Regions from separate parts of the Microbacterium sp. BG28 genome, predicted to be linked through region 2. Evidence: riboswitches for the same ligand, from Rfam matches in the RefSeq annotation. Region 2 holds a riboswitch; the other holds the start of a gene.
The links. Region 2 has a riboswitch for thiamine pyrophosphate ahead of thiM (hydroxyethylthiazole kinase). Riboswitches for the same ligand answer to the same signal wherever they lie in the genome.
Positions count from the first base shown of each region.

Region 1: another riboswitch for thiamine pyrophosphate. It lies ahead of SK224_RS12350 (ECF transporter S component); the one in region 2 lies ahead of thiM (hydroxyethylthiazole kinase).

Region 1 is NZ_JAXCHA010000003.1:238,273-246,507, forward strand. It holds gene SK224_RS12320 (LssY C-terminal domain-containing protein) at 1-146, shown strand, start outside; gene SK224_RS12325 (hypothetical protein) at 143-661, shown strand; gene SK224_RS12330 (J domain-containing protein) at 733-1,659, shown strand; gene SK224_RS12335 (SLC13 family permease) at 1,712-3,019, shown strand; gene SK224_RS12340 (PPOX class F420-dependent oxidoreductase) at 3,054-3,431, shown strand; gene SK224_RS12345 (D-alanyl-D-alanine carboxypeptidase) at 3,450-5,030, opposite strand; TPP riboswitch at 5,068-5,178, shown strand; gene SK224_RS12350 (ECF transporter S component) at 5,171-5,809, shown strand; gene SK224_RS12355 (ABC transporter ATP-binding protein) at 5,806-7,269, shown strand; gene SK224_RS12360 (energy-coupling factor transporter transmembrane component T) at 7,266-8,051, shown strand; gene SK224_RS12365 (SDR family NAD(P)-dependent oxidoreductase) at 8,155-8,235, shown strand, end outside.
Region 2 is NZ_JAXCHA010000002.1:1,015,954-1,024,188, forward strand. It holds gene SK224_RS10840 (2-isopropylmalate synthase) at 1-40, shown strand, start outside; gene SK224_RS10845 (bifunctional hydroxymethylpyrimidine kinase/phosphomethylpyrimidine kinase) at 49-1,560, opposite strand; gene thiE (thiamine phosphate synthase) at 1,557-2,204, opposite strand; gene thiM (hydroxyethylthiazole kinase) at 2,201-3,010, opposite strand; TPP riboswitch at 3,002-3,093, opposite strand; gene SK224_RS10860 (NADPH-dependent F420 reductase) at 3,286-3,864, shown strand; gene SK224_RS10865 (putative zinc-binding metallopeptidase) at 3,948-4,931, shown strand; gene SK224_RS10870 (TIM-barrel domain-containing protein) at 5,040-7,283, opposite strand; gene SK224_RS10875 (glycoside hydrolase family 15 protein) at 7,280-8,235, opposite strand, start outside.

The DNA of each region.
Region 1 (8,235 bases), on a different contig from region 2:
AGACCGTCACCGCGGCGGAGCCCCGGGTGCGGGTCGACGTGATCGCCGACTTCTCCACCGGTTATCACGCCCGCAACGGCGGCGGCGACAGCATCCGCACCGACGGCGATCTGCCGATCGTGGACGTGCGGGAGGTGACGGCATGAGCGAGAAGGTCCCCCGCAAGCGCACGGCGTTCGAGTCACCGGTGCGCCTCGCCCGTCCGCTCACCCACGACCCGAACATGCCGCGGCCCGCGGCGACCGTCGCCGGCGGACTCCTCGTCCTGCTGCGCGTGCTGGCGGGAGTGATCTGGCTGCTGTCGATCACGTTCGAGTGGCGTCATATCGTGCACGACGCATCGGTCATGATCGACGGGGTTCCCCTCAGCGAGGAAGAGCGGGCCCTCGGACTGGGGTTCGTCTGGCTCGTGGGTGGCTCCGTCCTGCTGTTCGACGCCGTCATGGCGATCTTCGTCCTGCGCGGCGGCAACCGTTCACGGGTCACCGTGCTCCTCTTCTCGGTGCTGTCGATCAGCTTCGCCTTCTCGACCTGGTGGGTGCAGGGCCAGGACATCCGCATCAGCAGCACCCTGTTGAACCTCGGCCTCGACATCCTGGTGCTCCTCGCGTTGTCCAGCCGCAAGGCCGCCGCCTACGCGCGACGCAACGAACGCCGCTGAGCTCACGGCGCCCGAACAGGCGCGGGCCGGTAGCCTGGACGCTGCCGTGCGGCAGGTGAAAGCGAGGCGGCGTGTTCGACAGTCCCCTCTCCGCATCCGCGTACGACATCCTCCAGGTCGCAGCCGATGCCGACGACGAGGCCCTGCGGCGTGCGTTCCGGGTGCGCCTGCGCGAGACGCATCCCGACACCGGCGGCGACGCGGTGCGCTTCGTCGAGGTGCAGCGCGCGTGGGAGCTCGTGGGCACGCCCGAGGCGAGAGCGGCCTACGATCGCGGCCGAGGCGCGGTGAGCGCTGCGCCCGAGGCGGAGGGGGCGTGGACGCCGCCGCGCGCGCGGCAGGACACCCGTCCGCGCGCCCGATCGGCCGGCCAGCCCGGGGGATGGCGGCGCGAGCGCTACCTGACCCTCATCCGGGAATGGGTGGGCCGCGGTGCCGAGGTGCCCGACCCCTACGATGCGCAGCTGGTGCGTTCGGCGCCGCGCGAGATCCGGCGTCTTCTGGCCGACGCGCTCGCCGAGGAGGCGACCGCCCGCATCGTCGCCGACCTCGGCATGGGCTACAGCGTCTGGCACGACGTCGCCGCATCCGGTCGCAGCGGCGACCTCGACGAGAAGCTCGATCACATCGTGCTCGGCCCGAGCGGCCTGTACGGGGTGCTCTCGGAGGACTTCGGCGGCCCGGTCGGCTTCCGTCGGGGCGAGATCATCGGCCCCGCCGTCGTCGGCGCTCCCGTCAGCGATCTGCTGTCGCGGATGCGTGTCGTCGCCCGCGCGGCGCGGGTGCGCTTCAGCGGCGCGATCGTCGTGCTGCCCGACAACGACCTCGCCCAGCAGATCACCGAGCTCGGCACCGTGCGCGGCACGCCCGTCGTGGTCGCCGGGCGCTCGGCGCTGGCCACCGTGCTGCGGCGAGGCGTGAGCGGCGCGCGCGACATCGGCGGCAACGAGGTGTTCGACGTGCGCACGCGTCTGGACGCCACGGTGCGCTTCGTCTGATCGCGCGGTCCCGCACCGGATGCGGCGAACAGCCCGCCGCTAGCGTGGAGGTATGGACCCGATCGCTGCGACGTTCCTCATCCTGGGGCTGGCGGTGCTCGCGTTCGTCTCCGGCCGCGTGCCCCTCGAGGTCGTGGCGATCGGCGTCGCCCTCGCCCTCTGGGCGACGGGCGTGCTGACCCTCCCCGAGGCCCTCTCGGGATTCGGCGACCCCACGGTTCTGTTCATCGCCAGCCTGTTCGTCGTGGCCAGCGCGCTCGAGCGCAGCGGCATCACCCGATGGCTGGGGGGTCTGATCGTCGCGCGCGCCGGCCATCGCCGAGGTCCGCTCATCGCGGCACTCGGCGCCCTCGTGGCCGTGCTGACCGCCTTCCTCAGCATCAACGGCGCCGTCGCCGCCCTCGTCCCCGTCGCCGCGGTGATCGCCCGGCGTGCCCGCATCCCCGCGTCGAAGGTGATGATCCCGCTGGCCTTCCTCGCATCGGCCGCGTCGTTGCTCACCCTCACCGGGACGCCGGTGAACGTCGTCGTCTCCGAGCTCGCCGAGGCGGAGACCGGGCGCGGATTCGGCTTCGCGGAGTTCGCGCTCGTCGGTCTGCCTCTGCTGGGTGCCGGCCTCGCGGTCATCGTCCTGTTCGGAGACCGTCTGCTGCCCTCCCGGCCCGACGCCCTCGCGGATGGCGCACCGGGGCCGCGCGAGGCGGAGACGTTGTCGCTGGTTCCCGAATCGGTGCGTACGGGCGCCGTGCGAACCGTGCGCACCGGGATGCGGCGCGGAGCCCGGCGCACACTCGTCATCACCGGCATCATGGTCGTGCTGCTGGCGACCGGACTCACTCCGCCCGCGGTGGCAGGCCTGTTGGCGGCAGGCGCCCTCGTGCTCGCGCGCGTCGTGACGCTCCCCGCCCTGTATCAGGACATCTCGTGGACGACGCTGGTGCTCATCGCCGGCATGATCCCGCTCTCCGCCGCCTTCTTGCAGACCGGCGCCGCGGAGGTCGTGGCCGACGGGGTGCTCCACGTCGTGGGCTCGACCGATCCGCACCTCGCGCTGCTCGCCGTCTGCGTGGTCACCGTCGTGCTCGGCCAGTTCATCTCGAACGTGGCGACGGTGCTGATCGTCGCGCCGGTCGCCACGGCGATCGCGGTGAACCTCGGGGTCAGTCCCGTCACCTTCCTGATGGCGCTCGCCGTCGCGGGCGCCGCGTCCTTCCTGACACCCGTCGCGACCCCCGCCAACCTCATGGTGCTGGGCCCCGGCGGATACCGTTTCGGTGACTATTGGCGTCTCGGGCTCCCGCTCGCTCTTCTGTTCCTCGCCGCGGCCGTGTTGTACGTGCCGCTCATCTGGCGTTTCTGAGCCGATGCCTACCCGGCTCTGGCAGGCTGAGGCGGTGATCACAGACGCCGCGCGCGAGTTCCTGTCCGAGTACCATCTCGCCACGCTGTCGACGCTGGACCGTCACGGCCGCATCCACTCCGTGCCGGTCGGCATCACGTACGAGGACGGGATCGTGCGCGTGATCGGCTCACGCGGCACACAGAAGTTCCTCAACGTCGAGCGCACCGGCCGTGCGAGCGTCAACACCGTCGACGGCCGCCGCTGGCTGAGCTTCGAGGGGCCCGCGCGCGTCGTCGAGGACGCGGATGCGGTCGCCCACGCCGTCGAGCTCTACACCCGTCGCTACCGCGAACCGCGTCCGAACCCGGATCGCGTGGCGCTCGAGATCACCGTGGAGCGTGTGCTCGGGTCCCCCGACTTCCGCGCCTGAGAGCGGGCTCCGCGCGGCTCAGACGAGGCCGAAAAGCTCGAGCGGATGCGTCAGCCGCCACCACGGGCTGGGGCCGTCCAGCTCGCCGTCGAGCACCACGTCGACGGTCGTCGCGTTCTTCGGGCCGGTCGCGACGAGGGAGCCGACGACCTCGCCCTGTTCGCGGGCGTCGCCGAGATCGAACGAGGTCGCGAGTGTCGCCGCGGAGCCGTTCCACAGCACCACATCGGCGTCGGCCGCGGTCACGATCGGAACGGTCGCGCCCCACCGTGTCTCGACCCGACCGACCATCGTGCCGGCCGCGACCGAGGGCGTGAGCTGCAGTTCCTGCTCGACCTGGGCGAAGAGGGCGCGGGTAGCCGCATCCCGCGTCTCGACGTCGGGCTGGCCGAGCGTCGCGGCGTAGATGCGCACGGTGGTGTCGCCGATCGTGACGTCCTTCGCGGCGAGCAGATTGTAGGAGTCGAGCGTGCCGGTCTTGAGGCCGACGACGCCGGGGTCTGCGAGCAGATTGTTCGTGTTCTCGACGAGGCCCGCTCCGGGAAGTTCCACGGAGGGGGTGCGCACGATCTCGGCGATGACGGGATCGGCGAGCGCGCGCTTGGCGACCTCCAGCAGAGCTGCGGGGGTGGCCGCGTTCTCGGCCTCGATGCCGGCCGGGCCGGCGATCGTGATGCCCGTCAGCCCGTGCGCTGCGAGCCAGTCGTTGGCCGCTCGCGCGTAGACCGCGTTGTTGGGCCAGATGGTGTCGGCGAGGCGGTCGGCGTAGTTGTTCGCGGACCCCATGAGCATGCCCTGCAGCATCTGGTACTCCGTCAGCGTGCCGCCCACCGGAACGTCGAGCGCCGACTCACCGTTGCGGCGGTACGACCAGTACTCGCGCTCGTCGGCCGCGCTGAACGCGAACTCCCGGCCCTGTTCCCCCGCGGCCAGGGGCATCTGGTCGAGCACGACCATCGCGGTCACGACCTTGGTGATGCTCGCGATCGAACGGGCATCGGCGCTGGAGGTGAGGGGGGAGCCAACGCCGTCGACGACGACAGCGGCGCTGCCCTCGCCCGGCCACGCTCCGACGGCCGCCGCCGCGGGTGTGGGCTCGACGACCGATGCCTGCACGGTTGGGGTGATCGCGTGCAGCGGCCAGAGCAGAGTGGTGCCGCAGTACGCCGCGATCACGGCGACGATCAGCGCGATCGGAACAAGGACGCCGGGACGCCACGGCGTGCGGCGGGGGGCACGCGCGAGCAGGTCCGCAGCGACAGGGGTGAACGAGGCGGCCCCCGCAGCCTCCAGCTGCGGAACCGCCCGGGACGCGCTGGTGACGGTGGCCTCATCGACCCAGCTCAGCGCCGTCGTCGCCGGTGGTACGACGACCGGCACGGATGCGGCGGCATCCTGTGCGGGCGCGGCGGCATCGGTCGTGTCGTCGAAGCTCGCGGCGGCGATCATCGCGGGCGTGGATGCCGCGTCGACGGGCGCGGACGGCACCTCGATCTCGAGATCGTCGGGCGGCAGAGGAGCCTCGTCGACGAATGGCTCGGCGTCTCCGCCGCGGCGCAGCGAACGCCGAGTGGGCGGGGTCGGGCCAGTCACGGTCACCCGCCTACGGTAGCGCGAGCCGCGGGTCTATACTCGGCACGTCAACCACGGGAGTCCGGTGAGCCGGGCTGAGAGGAAGCGGATCCACGCTTCGACCGTCGAACCTGATCCGGATCATGCCGGCGCAGGAAGGAGCATCAATGCACACGTCCACGTCCACATCCGCTCGTTCTTCTCTCACCTCGCGCTGGCGCTGGCGGGTCGTCGACATCGTCGTCGCCAGCGTGATCGGCGTCGCCGCCGGCGTCATCTTCTGGGTCTGGGGTCAGGCCTGGACGCCGCTGAGCACGGCGCTCGCGTTCCTGCCGGGGCTCGAGGGTCTGCTGGCCGGCGGTTGGCTGTTCGCAGGTGTCCTCACGGGGCTCATCATCCGCAAGCCGGGCGCAGCGCTGTACGGCGAGATCGTCGCCGCCGTCGTCTCGATGGCACTCGGCACGCAGTGGGGCTTCACGACCTTCATCTGGGGCGTGGTGCAGGGGGTGGGCGCCGAACTCGGCTTCGCGCTGTTCGCCTACGCGAACTACCGGGTCTGGGTCGCTCTCGTCTCGGGCGCGCTCACGGGACTGGCCGTGGCGCTTCTCGACACGAACTTCTCCTCCATCGCCGCGTATGACGCGGGGCCCCGCGCGATCTACTTCGTCTCGGCGATCGCCTCCGGCATCGTCATCGCCGGGCTCGTCTCGTGGCTGATCGCGCGTGCGCTCGCCGCAACCGGAGCACTCGACCGGTTCGCCTCCGGACGCCAGGCGCGCATCGTCGAAGCCGCCGACGCGGCGTGACTCTCGGCGCGCGGGTCGTCGCCCGCGGGTGGGGGTGGCGGCACGCGGGTCGCAGGCGCTGGGCCGTCGCCGACATCGATCTCACGATCGAGCCCGGTGAACGCGTTCTCTTGCTGGGGGCGAGCGGTGCGGGCAAGTCGACGCTGCTGCGCGCCTTCGCCGGCGTGCTGGGCGGCGACGAGGACGGCGAGGCGACGGGGGAGCTGACCGTCGACGGTGCGCACCCCGCATCCGTCCGCGGCGCCGCGGGCATGGTGCTGCAGGATCCGGACGCGCAGGTGATCCTCGCCCGCGTCGGCGACGATGTGGCGTTCGGGTGCGAGAACCTCGGGGTGCCCGCCGACGCCATCTGGCCGCGGGTCGGCGAAGCGCTGGATGCGGTGGGGCTGTCGGTGTCGCTCGACCACCCGACCTCCGCGCTGTCGGGTGGACAGAAGCAGCGGCTCGCGCTCGCCGGTGCACTGGCCATGCGCCCGAAGCTCCTGCTGCTCGACGAGCCGACGGCCAACCTCGATCCCGACGGCGCCCGGCAGGTACGGGATGCGGTCGCCGCCGTCGCCGCCCGCACCGGGGCGACGCTCGTCGTCGTCGAGCACCGCGTCGACCTGTGGGCCGAGCTCGTCGACCGCGTCGTCGTGCTCGCGCCCGACGGCGGCGTGCTGGCGGACGGTACCCCCGCCGACGTCTTCGCCGCTGCGGCGGACGCCCTGACGCAGGCGGGCGTTTGGGTGCCGGGAGTCCCCGTTCGGATCACGCCGCGCCCGCGCGCAGGAGAGGCATCCCCGCTCGTCGTCGGCGCCGCTCTCGCGGTCGGGCGCCGACGGGTCGGGCGCCGCGAGGCGCTCGCCGCCGCGTCCGGAATCGACGTGCGGCTGAACGCCGGCCGGGCGCTCGCGATCACGGGAGCCAACGGCGCCGGCAAGTCCACGCTCGCGCTCACCCTCGCCGGGCTGCTGACGCCGGTCGGCGGCGAGGTGCGGGCGGCGGATGCGTTGGCCGCCGGCGTCGGATCCGACCCCTCGCGCTGGCGCGCAGCCCAGCTGCTCACGCGCATCGGCACCGTCTTCCAGGAGCCGGAGCACCAGCTGCTCACCGCGCGCGTGCGCGACGAGCTCGCTGTCGGTCCTCGCGCCCTGGGGCTCTCCGATGCGGAGGTGGCCGCGCGGATCGACCCGCTGCTGGAGCGCCTGCGTCTGGGGCGCCTCGCCGAGGCGAACCCCTTCACCTTGTCCGGCGGGGAGAAGCGCCGATTGACGGTCGCGGCCGTGCTCGCGACCGCGCCCCGCGTCATCCTGCTCGACGAGCCGACCTACGGGCAGGACGCGCGCACCTGGCGGGAGCTCGCGGATCTGATCGACGAGCTCCGTGCCGACGGCACCGCGATCGGCTTCGTCTCGCACGATCCCTCCCTCGTCGCGCAGCTCGCCGACGACGAGCTTCGGCTGGGGCAGCCCTCATGAGCCTGTTCGCGATCGACGCCTCGGCGAGCCCTCTGGGCCGGATCAACCCGGTCACCAAGCTCGTCGCGACCCTCGTCGTCTCCGTCACCCTGCTGCTGTCGATCGACCCGGTCTCGGCCGCGGTCACGCTCGGGTCGACGCTCCTGCTGCTGGCGTGCTCGCGGTTGCGGGCTCGGGAGGTGTGGCTGCGCGTGTGGCCGATCGGCGTCGCGGCGCTCATCGGCGGTGCAGCGACGGTGCTGTACGGGCGCCCCTCCGGCGCCGTGTTCTTCGAGTGGGGGCTCGTGCGCGTCAGCGAGGGGTCGCTCTCGCTCGCGGCCGCCATCGTGCTGCGTGTGCTGGCGATCGCGCTGCCGTCGGTCGTGCTGTTCATCACGACCGACCCGACCGACCTCGCCGACGGCCTCGCCCAGTTGCTGCGCCTGCCCGCCCGGTTCGTGCTCGGTGCGCTCGCGGGCCTGCGTCTGGTGGGACTGCTCGTCGATGACTGGCGCGAACTCGCGCTGGCGCGGCGCGCACGCGGGGTGGCCGACCGCGGCCGCATCCGTCGGTTCCTCGGACAGGCGTTCGCCCTCTTCGTGCTCTCCATCCGTCGCGGCACGAAACTCGCGACCGCGATGGAGGCCCGCGGCTTCGGATCCGACGCGCCGCGCACCTGGGCGCGGCCGTCCCGGCTCGGCTGGCGCGATGCGGTGCTGGTCGCCCTCGCGGCGGTGATCGCCGCCGCATCCGTGACGGCCGCGGTGCTCGCGGGCACGTGGACCCTCGTCTTCGCCCTCTGACGCGTCCCCGGCGCGCGGTTGGAGTGGGACCGGAGCGGGGCGTGACGGTGGGACCCGGTGCCGCGTAGGGTGGAACCCGATACCGACGTACGAGGGAGAACGTATGGATGTCGCGGGTGCATCCGCGCTGATCACGGGCGGCGCGAGCGGACTCGGCTGGGCGACGGCTCAGCGACTCGCCGCC
Region 2 (8,235 bases):
GTTGACGGCTCTTCGGCTCGTCGCCGCCGCATCGCGGTGACCCGGTCCTCAACCGGGTGATGCTCCGTCGCCGCGGGCCGCCGTTCTGTCCGCAGCGAAGAAAGCGAGCTCGTGACGGGCGGATGCCAGGAACGCGTCGCGCATCGCCGCCCGGGTCGCCGCATCGGCTCCCGCGGCGGACCCGGCGACGATCTCGATCGCCCGGCGCGTGGCGTGCGCGAAGTCCGGATCTGCGTAGGTGTCGAGCCAGGCGCGATACGCATGCCCCTCGTGCGACCGCGTCTGCAATCGCTCTCCGACGTCCTGGTAGATCCAGTAGCAGGGCAGCAGCGCCGCGATGAGCACGCGGTAGTCGCCGCGGGCGGAGGTCGCCAGCAGGTGGTCGAGGTAGGCCGTCGTGACCGCATCGGGACGCGCCCCGACGCCGGGCTCGCCCGCGAGCCAGTGATCGTGCAGCTGCAGCTCGCCGACGATCGCATTCTGCGCGCTTCCTGCCCAGAACGCGCGCTCCGCGGAGTCCGGCGCACGGCGCGCGGCATCGGCGAGGACGCGGGCATAGTCGCGCAGGTACAGCGCATCCTGGGCGAGATAGCCGAGGAACGCGTCCCTCTCGAGGGTGCCCTCACCCAGCCCCCGCACGAACGGCAGTTCATCGATCTCGGCACGGATGCCGGCGATGTCCGCCCACCACGTGGCCTCGACCTCGTGCGTGCTCGGTCGGGTGTCGAGACCGCCGCGTTCCCAGAGCCCCGCGAAGTGACTGATCGGCCCGTTGCCCGATCCGACACCGAGCTCGACGCCGTGGCGGATGCTCTCGGTGAGCCACCTCTTCGACTCCGCCGTCGCCCGCACCCAGTCCCCGGTCGCGGCCGCGCGGGTCGCCACCGCGGACGACAGCGAGCATCCGGTGCCGTGCGTGTTGCGGGTGCGGATGCGGAGACCGGCGAACTCGGTGCTGGCGACCTCGCCGTCGACGATCTCGACGAGCGCGTCCGGCAACCGCTCCCCCGACAGATGTCCGCCTTTGGCGAGCACGCGCACGCCGTGCTCGCGCGCGACGGCGCCCGCCTGCGCGAGCACGTCGACCCAGGCGGTGGCCGCAGGCGCGCTCGAGAGGATCGCGAGCTCGGGGATGTTCGGGGTCACGAGGTCGACGAGCGGCAGCAGGCGCCGGAGGGCCTCCTCCGCATCCGGATCCAGCAGGCGGTCGCCGCTGGTCGCGACCATCACCGGGTCCAGCACGACGACCGGCGGGCGGACGCGGCCGAGCCATGCGCCCACCGTCTCGATCACCTCTGCGGTGGCGAGCATGCCGATCTTCACCGCATCGATCCGCACATCGTCGGAGACGGCATCGAGCTGCTCGGCGAGAAACGCGACCGGCGGCACGTGCACCGAACGCACACCGTGCGTGTTCTGCGCGACGAGCGCGGTGACGACCGCCATGCCGTACCCGCCGTTCGCGGCGATGCTCTTCAGGTCCGCCTGGATGCCGGCACCTCCCGTCGGGTCGGTTCCCGCGATGCTCAGCACCCGCGGAACGGCGCGCACGGCACTCATGCCGCATCCCATGCCGCGCGCAGCATACGAGCGGCATCCGCGGGGTCGCCCGCTCCGCAGATCGCAGAGACGACGGCAGCGCCCGCGGCGCCGGCTCGACGCAGCGGACCCAGGTCGGCCGCCGAGACTCCGCCGATCGCCACCGCCGGCAGCGCGCTCGCCGCGACGAGCCGCGCGAACCGCTCATGGCCCAACGGTGGCGGCGCATCGCGCTTCGTGGCGGTCGCGTGAAGCGCACCGATGCCGACGTAGTCCACGGCGTCGCCGCCGGATGCGGCGGCGAGCTGCTCGGGAGTGGCGGCGCTGAGACCAAGGATCGCGTCATCGCCGATCAGTGCGCGCACCGCGCCCGGCGGAAGATCGGTCTGTCCCACGTGCACTCCCGACACGCGCACCCCCGCCTGACGGGCGGCGAGGAAGACATCCACGCGGTCGTTGACGAGCAGCGCGACCCCCTCGGGCAGGACATCCGACACCCGCGTCACCGTGTCGAGGAAATGGCGCGCGGAAGCGTCCTTCTCGCGCAGCTGCACCGCCGTGACACCGTTCGCCGTCGCCTGGCGCACCACGTCGACGATGTCGTGGCCCGCCGCCGCGGCGATGCCCGCATCCGTCACGAGGTACAGCGAGAGATCCGCGTTCACGCGATCACCGCCCGGCTCCGCACCATGTCGGCGTCGAGGCCGGCGAGCGCGTCGAGGAACGCGACGGCGAAGCCACCCGGTCCCGCGGAGCGCTCCGCGGCGACCTCGGCGGCGACGTTGTAGACCGTGACCGCGGCGATCACCGCCGCGAGACGGTCCTCGTCGACGCCGGCGAACGCGGCCATGACGGCGCCGAGGGCGCATCCGCCACCGGTGACGCGTGTCAGCAACGCGTCGCCGTTACCGAGCCGCACCTCGCGGGCGCCGTCCGTGACCACGTCCACCGCGCCGGAGACGGCGACGATCGCACCGGTGGCCTGTGCGATGCGCCGGGCGGCGGCGACCGCATCCTCAACGCCGTCCGTCGCGTCGACTCCGCGGCCGCCGGCGCCCGAGCCATCCAGCGCGATGATCTCGGAAGCGTTGCCGCGCACGACCGCGGGACCCGCGGCGGCGAGCTCGGCGGCGAGCGCGGTACGCACCGGAAGCACACCGATCGCCACCGGGTCGAGCACCCAGGGAGTGCCCGCGTCGCGCGCGGCCGCCACGGCCTCGCGCATCGCCTCACGCTGCTCGGAGCCGGGCGTGCCGAGATTGACCAGGACCCCCGAAGCGATGCGCGCGAACGCTCCGGCTTCATCCGGGATGTCGACCATCGCGGGCGCGGCTCCGAGGGCGAGAAGGACGTTGGCGGTGAAGCCCGTGACCACCGCGTTGGTCAGACACTGCACGAGCGGGCCGCGTTCGCGCACCGCCCCCCAGGCCTGGATGGTGGATTCGATCAGGTTCTCTGGCGCGCGCGTCATGTGCGACATCCCTCCGCTCGTACTGACGAGATCAGGTTCGACGGGTGTGATCTCAGCCCCGTGGGGCACCCCGTGTCGTGTGTGTGGGTTCAGGTTAGCGGACGACTCGGGCACGTCAATCCCGTCGGCATGGGATGACGGGATTGCATCCGGCACCTCACGTGCAGGTCTGCGCCGCGGAGCCGATCGAGTGCGTATGAATGCCGCGGAGACGCTTGCGCCGGCGGCCGGATGGGACGATCGTCGGTGCCGTAGGTGCGAGGAGAGGACATCTCATGACGGAGTTCAGCATCATCGGCACGGGCAACATGGCCAACGCGATCGGCGGCGTGCTCGCGGACGGCGGAAGCAGCGTGACGTACATCGCCAAGGATCAGATCGGCGCCGCCCCGCTCTCCGGCGACGTGGTCGTGCTGGCCGTGCCCTACCCCGCTGTGGCGGGCATCCTCGACGCGTACGGCGCACAGTTCGACGGCAAGATCGTGGTCGACATCAGCAACCCGCTCGACTTCGACACCTTCGACTCGCTCACCGTTCCCGCCGGCAGCTCGGCCGCCGCCGAGATCCAGGCGAAGCTGCCGAACGCGCGCGTGCTGAAGGCGTTCAACACCACGTTCGCCGGCACGCTCACCTCCAAGAAGATCGGCGACCAGGCGACGACCGTCCTCATCGCGGGCGACGACGCCGCAGCGAAGCAGACCCTGTCCTCTGCCGTCGAGGCCGGCGGCGTGGGCGCCATCGACGCCGGCTCGCTGTCTCGCGCGCACGAGCTCGAGGCCTTGGGCTTCCTGCAGCTCACCCTCGCCGCCGGAGAGAAGCTCAGCTGGACCGGGGGCTTCGCGCTCGTGCGCTGAGGCCCGGAGTCCCCCTCACGAGGACCGCGGTTCGGGACCGCAAGCCCGCGCCACCGGGCTGTTCGCTCTGCCACGCTTTCCGGGTGAAAGCCTTCCGATGCCGCGTGTGCGGAAACGCCCTGTACTTCGAGAACTCCGTCTGCACGTCGTGCGGCACCCCGCTCGGCTTCTCCCGCACGGAGGGCGAGATCGTCCCGGTCGACGACACGGGCCGGTACGTGGATGCTTCCGGGACCGTGTGGCAGGTGTGCCGCAACCTCGACCTGTCCGGTTGCACGTGGCTGGCCGCAGTCGAGGGCGGTCAGTGCTCCGCGTGCGAGCTGACGCGGGTGCGACCCAACGACGCCGACCTCGTCGGTCTCTCCCAGTACCCGGTGGCCGAGCGCGCGAAGAGGTGGCTGCTCTTCGAGCTCGACCGACTGGGGTTCGCGGTCATCGGGAAGGCCGAGGACCCCGAGAAGGGGCTGTGCTTCGATCTGCTCTCGAGCGTGCAGGAGAACGTCGTCATCGGCCACGACGCGGGCGTCATCACGATCGACCTGGCCGAGAGCGACGACGCGTACCGGGTCAAGGTGCAGAAACAGTTGGGAGAGCCCTACCGCACCATGCTCGGACACTTCCGACACGAGGTCGGGCACTACATCGAGTGGCTGCTCGTGGAGAACACCGACCGCTCCGCCGAGGCCCGCGCGCTGTTCGGCGACGAGCGCGCCGACTACCAGGCCGAGATCGACCGTCACTACTCCGAGGGGCCGCCGGCCGACTGGCAGGCGCGCTACATCTCGACGTACGCGACCATGCACCCCTACGAGGACTTCGCCGAGACGTGGGCCCACTTCCTGCACATCACGGACACGCTCGAGACCGCCGACCAGTACGGCCTAGTCACGTTCCCAGGACTCGACGCGTTCAACACGTTCCGCGACGTCGTGACCGAGGTCTGGATGCCGCTGGCCACCGCGCTCAACATGATCAACCGCTCGATGGGCAAGAGCGACTTCTACCCGTTCGCCCTGCCAGAACCGGTGCTCGAGAAGCTCGACTTCGTCGCGTCGCTCCGGCCGTGACGGCGAGAGCCGGCGTCGATCAGCCGGCGCCGAGCCCTCGCCGGTACTCCCTGGGGTGAACCCCGGAGTCTGTGTCCGCCGAGCCCACCGGCGTCCGTCTCCCGCGAGTCAGCCCCGGCCCGTGAGAACCTCGGACAGCGCGGGCCACGCGGCGGCGCGGACGAACAGCGGGACGGAGGTACGCGACGATACGTCCGCCGTGACCACTCGACCCCCCGTCCACGACGCGCCCGTGCGGGCCTCGATCCACTCGCCCACGGGAAGGTAGACGTCCCATGCCGTCGCGCCGGGTTCGAGTACCGGGGCGACGAGCAGGTCGGGCCCCAGCATCCATTGCAGCGGGTGCTCCCACACCCGCGGGTCGTCGGGGTGGTCGAAGTACAGCGGGCGCATGAGCGGCACCGACGTCTCGACGGCGGAGGCGGCGGAGGCTGCCAGGTAGGGGATCAGGCGCTCGCGCAGCTCGACGAGCCCGCGTACCTCTCCGATCACGTCGGCGTCACCCGTGCGCTCGGCGATGTTCCACGGCGTGCGATCGTTGGAGGGCAGTTTGTGGTGGTTGAACTCCGAGTGGTACTGCATGATCGGCACGAACACGCTCGCCGCCATCGCCCGGACGTAGAGTTCGGCATCGGGAATCGGCCCGGAGAATCCGGCGATGTCCCAGCCCCAGTAGACGATCCCGCACGAGGCGGCCGACAGGCCTGCAAGCATCGACCAGCGGAACGCCTCCCACGTGGAGTTCTCGTCGCCTGCCCAGAAGGCGCCGTGCGCCGCAGAGCCCGTGAAGCCCGCGCGGCTGAACGTCACGGGCGCCTTGCCCGCCGACTCCAGGAGCCGGCCGTAGGCCGCGGCGTACACCACGGGGAAGCGATTGTTCGATGCGCCGCCCGACGAGCCGTCGAGGTACACGAGGTCCTCGCCCCACGCGTGCTCGCCGCCGTCGGTCTTGAAGCCGTCGATCCCCACCTCCTCCACCAGATACCGACGCTTCTCGGTCCACCAGTCGGCGGCGCAGTCGTCGGTGAGGTCGGGCATGAGGGAGAGCGGGAACCACCATCCACGATTGCGATACGGGCGCAGCGTCCCATCGGGCGCGGTCTCGCGGATCAGCACGTCGTGCGCGAGCGCGGCGCGGGCGTCGGCGGCGGCCTGTCCCCTCGGATGCGGGCGGAGCTTGATCAGCGGGATCTGCCACAGGTGCACGCGCACGTCGTGCGCGTGCAGCGCGTCGACCATGCCCTTGGGGTCGGGCCATGCGCCCTCGGCGGGGAACGTGAAGTCGGCCAGGCGCATCGGGCCGCCGTCCTCGCGCACCCGATACTCGGCGTCGCGGAAGATCGTGAAGCTCTTCTCGTCGCTCCACGCCTCGATCACCACGTTACGCACGGGAACTCCGTGCTCGCGGTGCAGCGCCATCTGCCGCTCGACCTCGGACTGCGTGTTCCACTCGTTGCCGCTGGCCCAGAGCCCGAAGACCCAGTCCGGCAGCGCGCGGGGACGCCCGGTCTCACCGAGGAACGCATCCAGCACCGCGGTGGGCGTGCCCGCATACAGCGCGAGCGTGAGCACGTCGCTGTCGGTGGAGGCCGCATCCACCTCGGCCTCGACCGTCAGACGCTCCGGCGACGTCTCGCCGATGTCGAACCACACGCGACGCGACGTGCGGACGTGAAATCCCCACCCCTGCCCGCCCACGACGTGCGCGAACGGCATCGGCAGGTACGTGCGCCGGTGTGCGCCCTGGCTCTTGTACTGCTCGAACACGACCGAGTCCAGGCGCGTGCCGCGGTGATCGAGCGCGTCATAGCGCTCACCGAACCCGGTGACGTGCTCGCCGGGTTCGAGCGGGAGCACGAAGCGCACGCGGTGTACACGCACGCCGTCGTCGAGGACCTCGATCCCCTCGTGCACCGCGACCGCAGAGCCCTCGATCGCGAGCGCGCCCGCGGGGGCGGGGCGCCATCCGGCGACGCGGGTCTCGAACCAGCGCGTGCGCTGGATGCGACCGTCCGCACCGGTGGCGGCGAATCGATAGCGCAGCACGGTGTGCGCAGCGGGGGCATCGAGCTCGACCTGCCAGCCCCCGGCCGCGCGGGCCGTCCGGGCCTGCGCCGAGGCGAGATGACCGCCGTCGACGGCCTGGCCGCGCGACGATCGCGCGACGCGCGTGAGCGGCACCGAGCGGGCGTCCTCGCCGTCCACATGCAGCTCGAGGGTCACGTCGTCGATGTCGCCGGACGTGCGCACACCGAGCCGCAGGCTCTGGCCCGCGACCGGCTGCACCGGACTGCGCTGCTCGGTGTCGTCGGAGTACGGATGCCCCGAACCGGAGGGCCGATGGCGGATCATGCCGCGATCTCCGCACGGTCGACGCCGAGTTCTGCGGCCAGGCGCAGCACCATCGCATGGCTCCACAGCAGCGGCGTCGCGACCGGTCCCCACCGGTCGATCCACTCCTGGCGGTGCTCGGGAGCGAGGAGGTGCCCGTCGACCTGCTCGGGCAGCATTCCCGCGTCGGTGGCTGTGGACGCCGCCCATTCCAGCAGGCGCCGTGCCTCGGCGCGATCGCCGACCGCGGCGTAGGCGAGGCCGAGGAAGCATGACAGCAGAGGCCAACGGCCGCCGCCGAAGAAGGTGTCGGCGCGGAAGCGGTACACGCCGCCGTCGACCTCGAGCTGATCCGACACCGCCTGAAGTGTCGCCGCTGCGAGCGGCGAGGCCGGATCCACGACGCCGAGCGGGGCGATGAGCGAGCTGAGGCTCGCGTCCACGGCGTCCGAACCGATCCACTTGACGAGGTGCCCGTCGACCACGGCGTCGCGCTCGAGGCGCGCGGTCACGTCCTCGGCTCCCGCCCGGGCGCGCTCGGCGCGCTCCCCGGTCACCAGGCCCGCGTCCGCGGCGGCGCGCAGACCTGCCGCGATGCAGCCGAGCGTCGAGCCGTGCACAGCCTCGTCGTGCTCCTCCCACCAGTCGTAGCACGGGCGCTCCCAGGAGCTGAGCAGGTACTCGACCGTGAGTGCGGCCGCATCGCCCCATCGCGCGGGGTCGATCGCGTGACGTTCCGCGTGCGCGGCGGCGGCCCAGAGCCACGTCCCGTAGCCGTCGAGCTGGAAGTCCCACCAGTCGTCCGCGCCCAGACCGCCGTCGAAGGTGAAGCGCGCGGGCAGCATGTGCTCGTCCGGGAGCGGCGTACCGGCGTCGGCCGCCTCGACGATGTCGCGGATGCGGTCGGCGTGCAGGTCCACGACCATCGCGCACCAGTCGTGGAACGCGGATGCGGAAGCCACCTCGCCGGCGG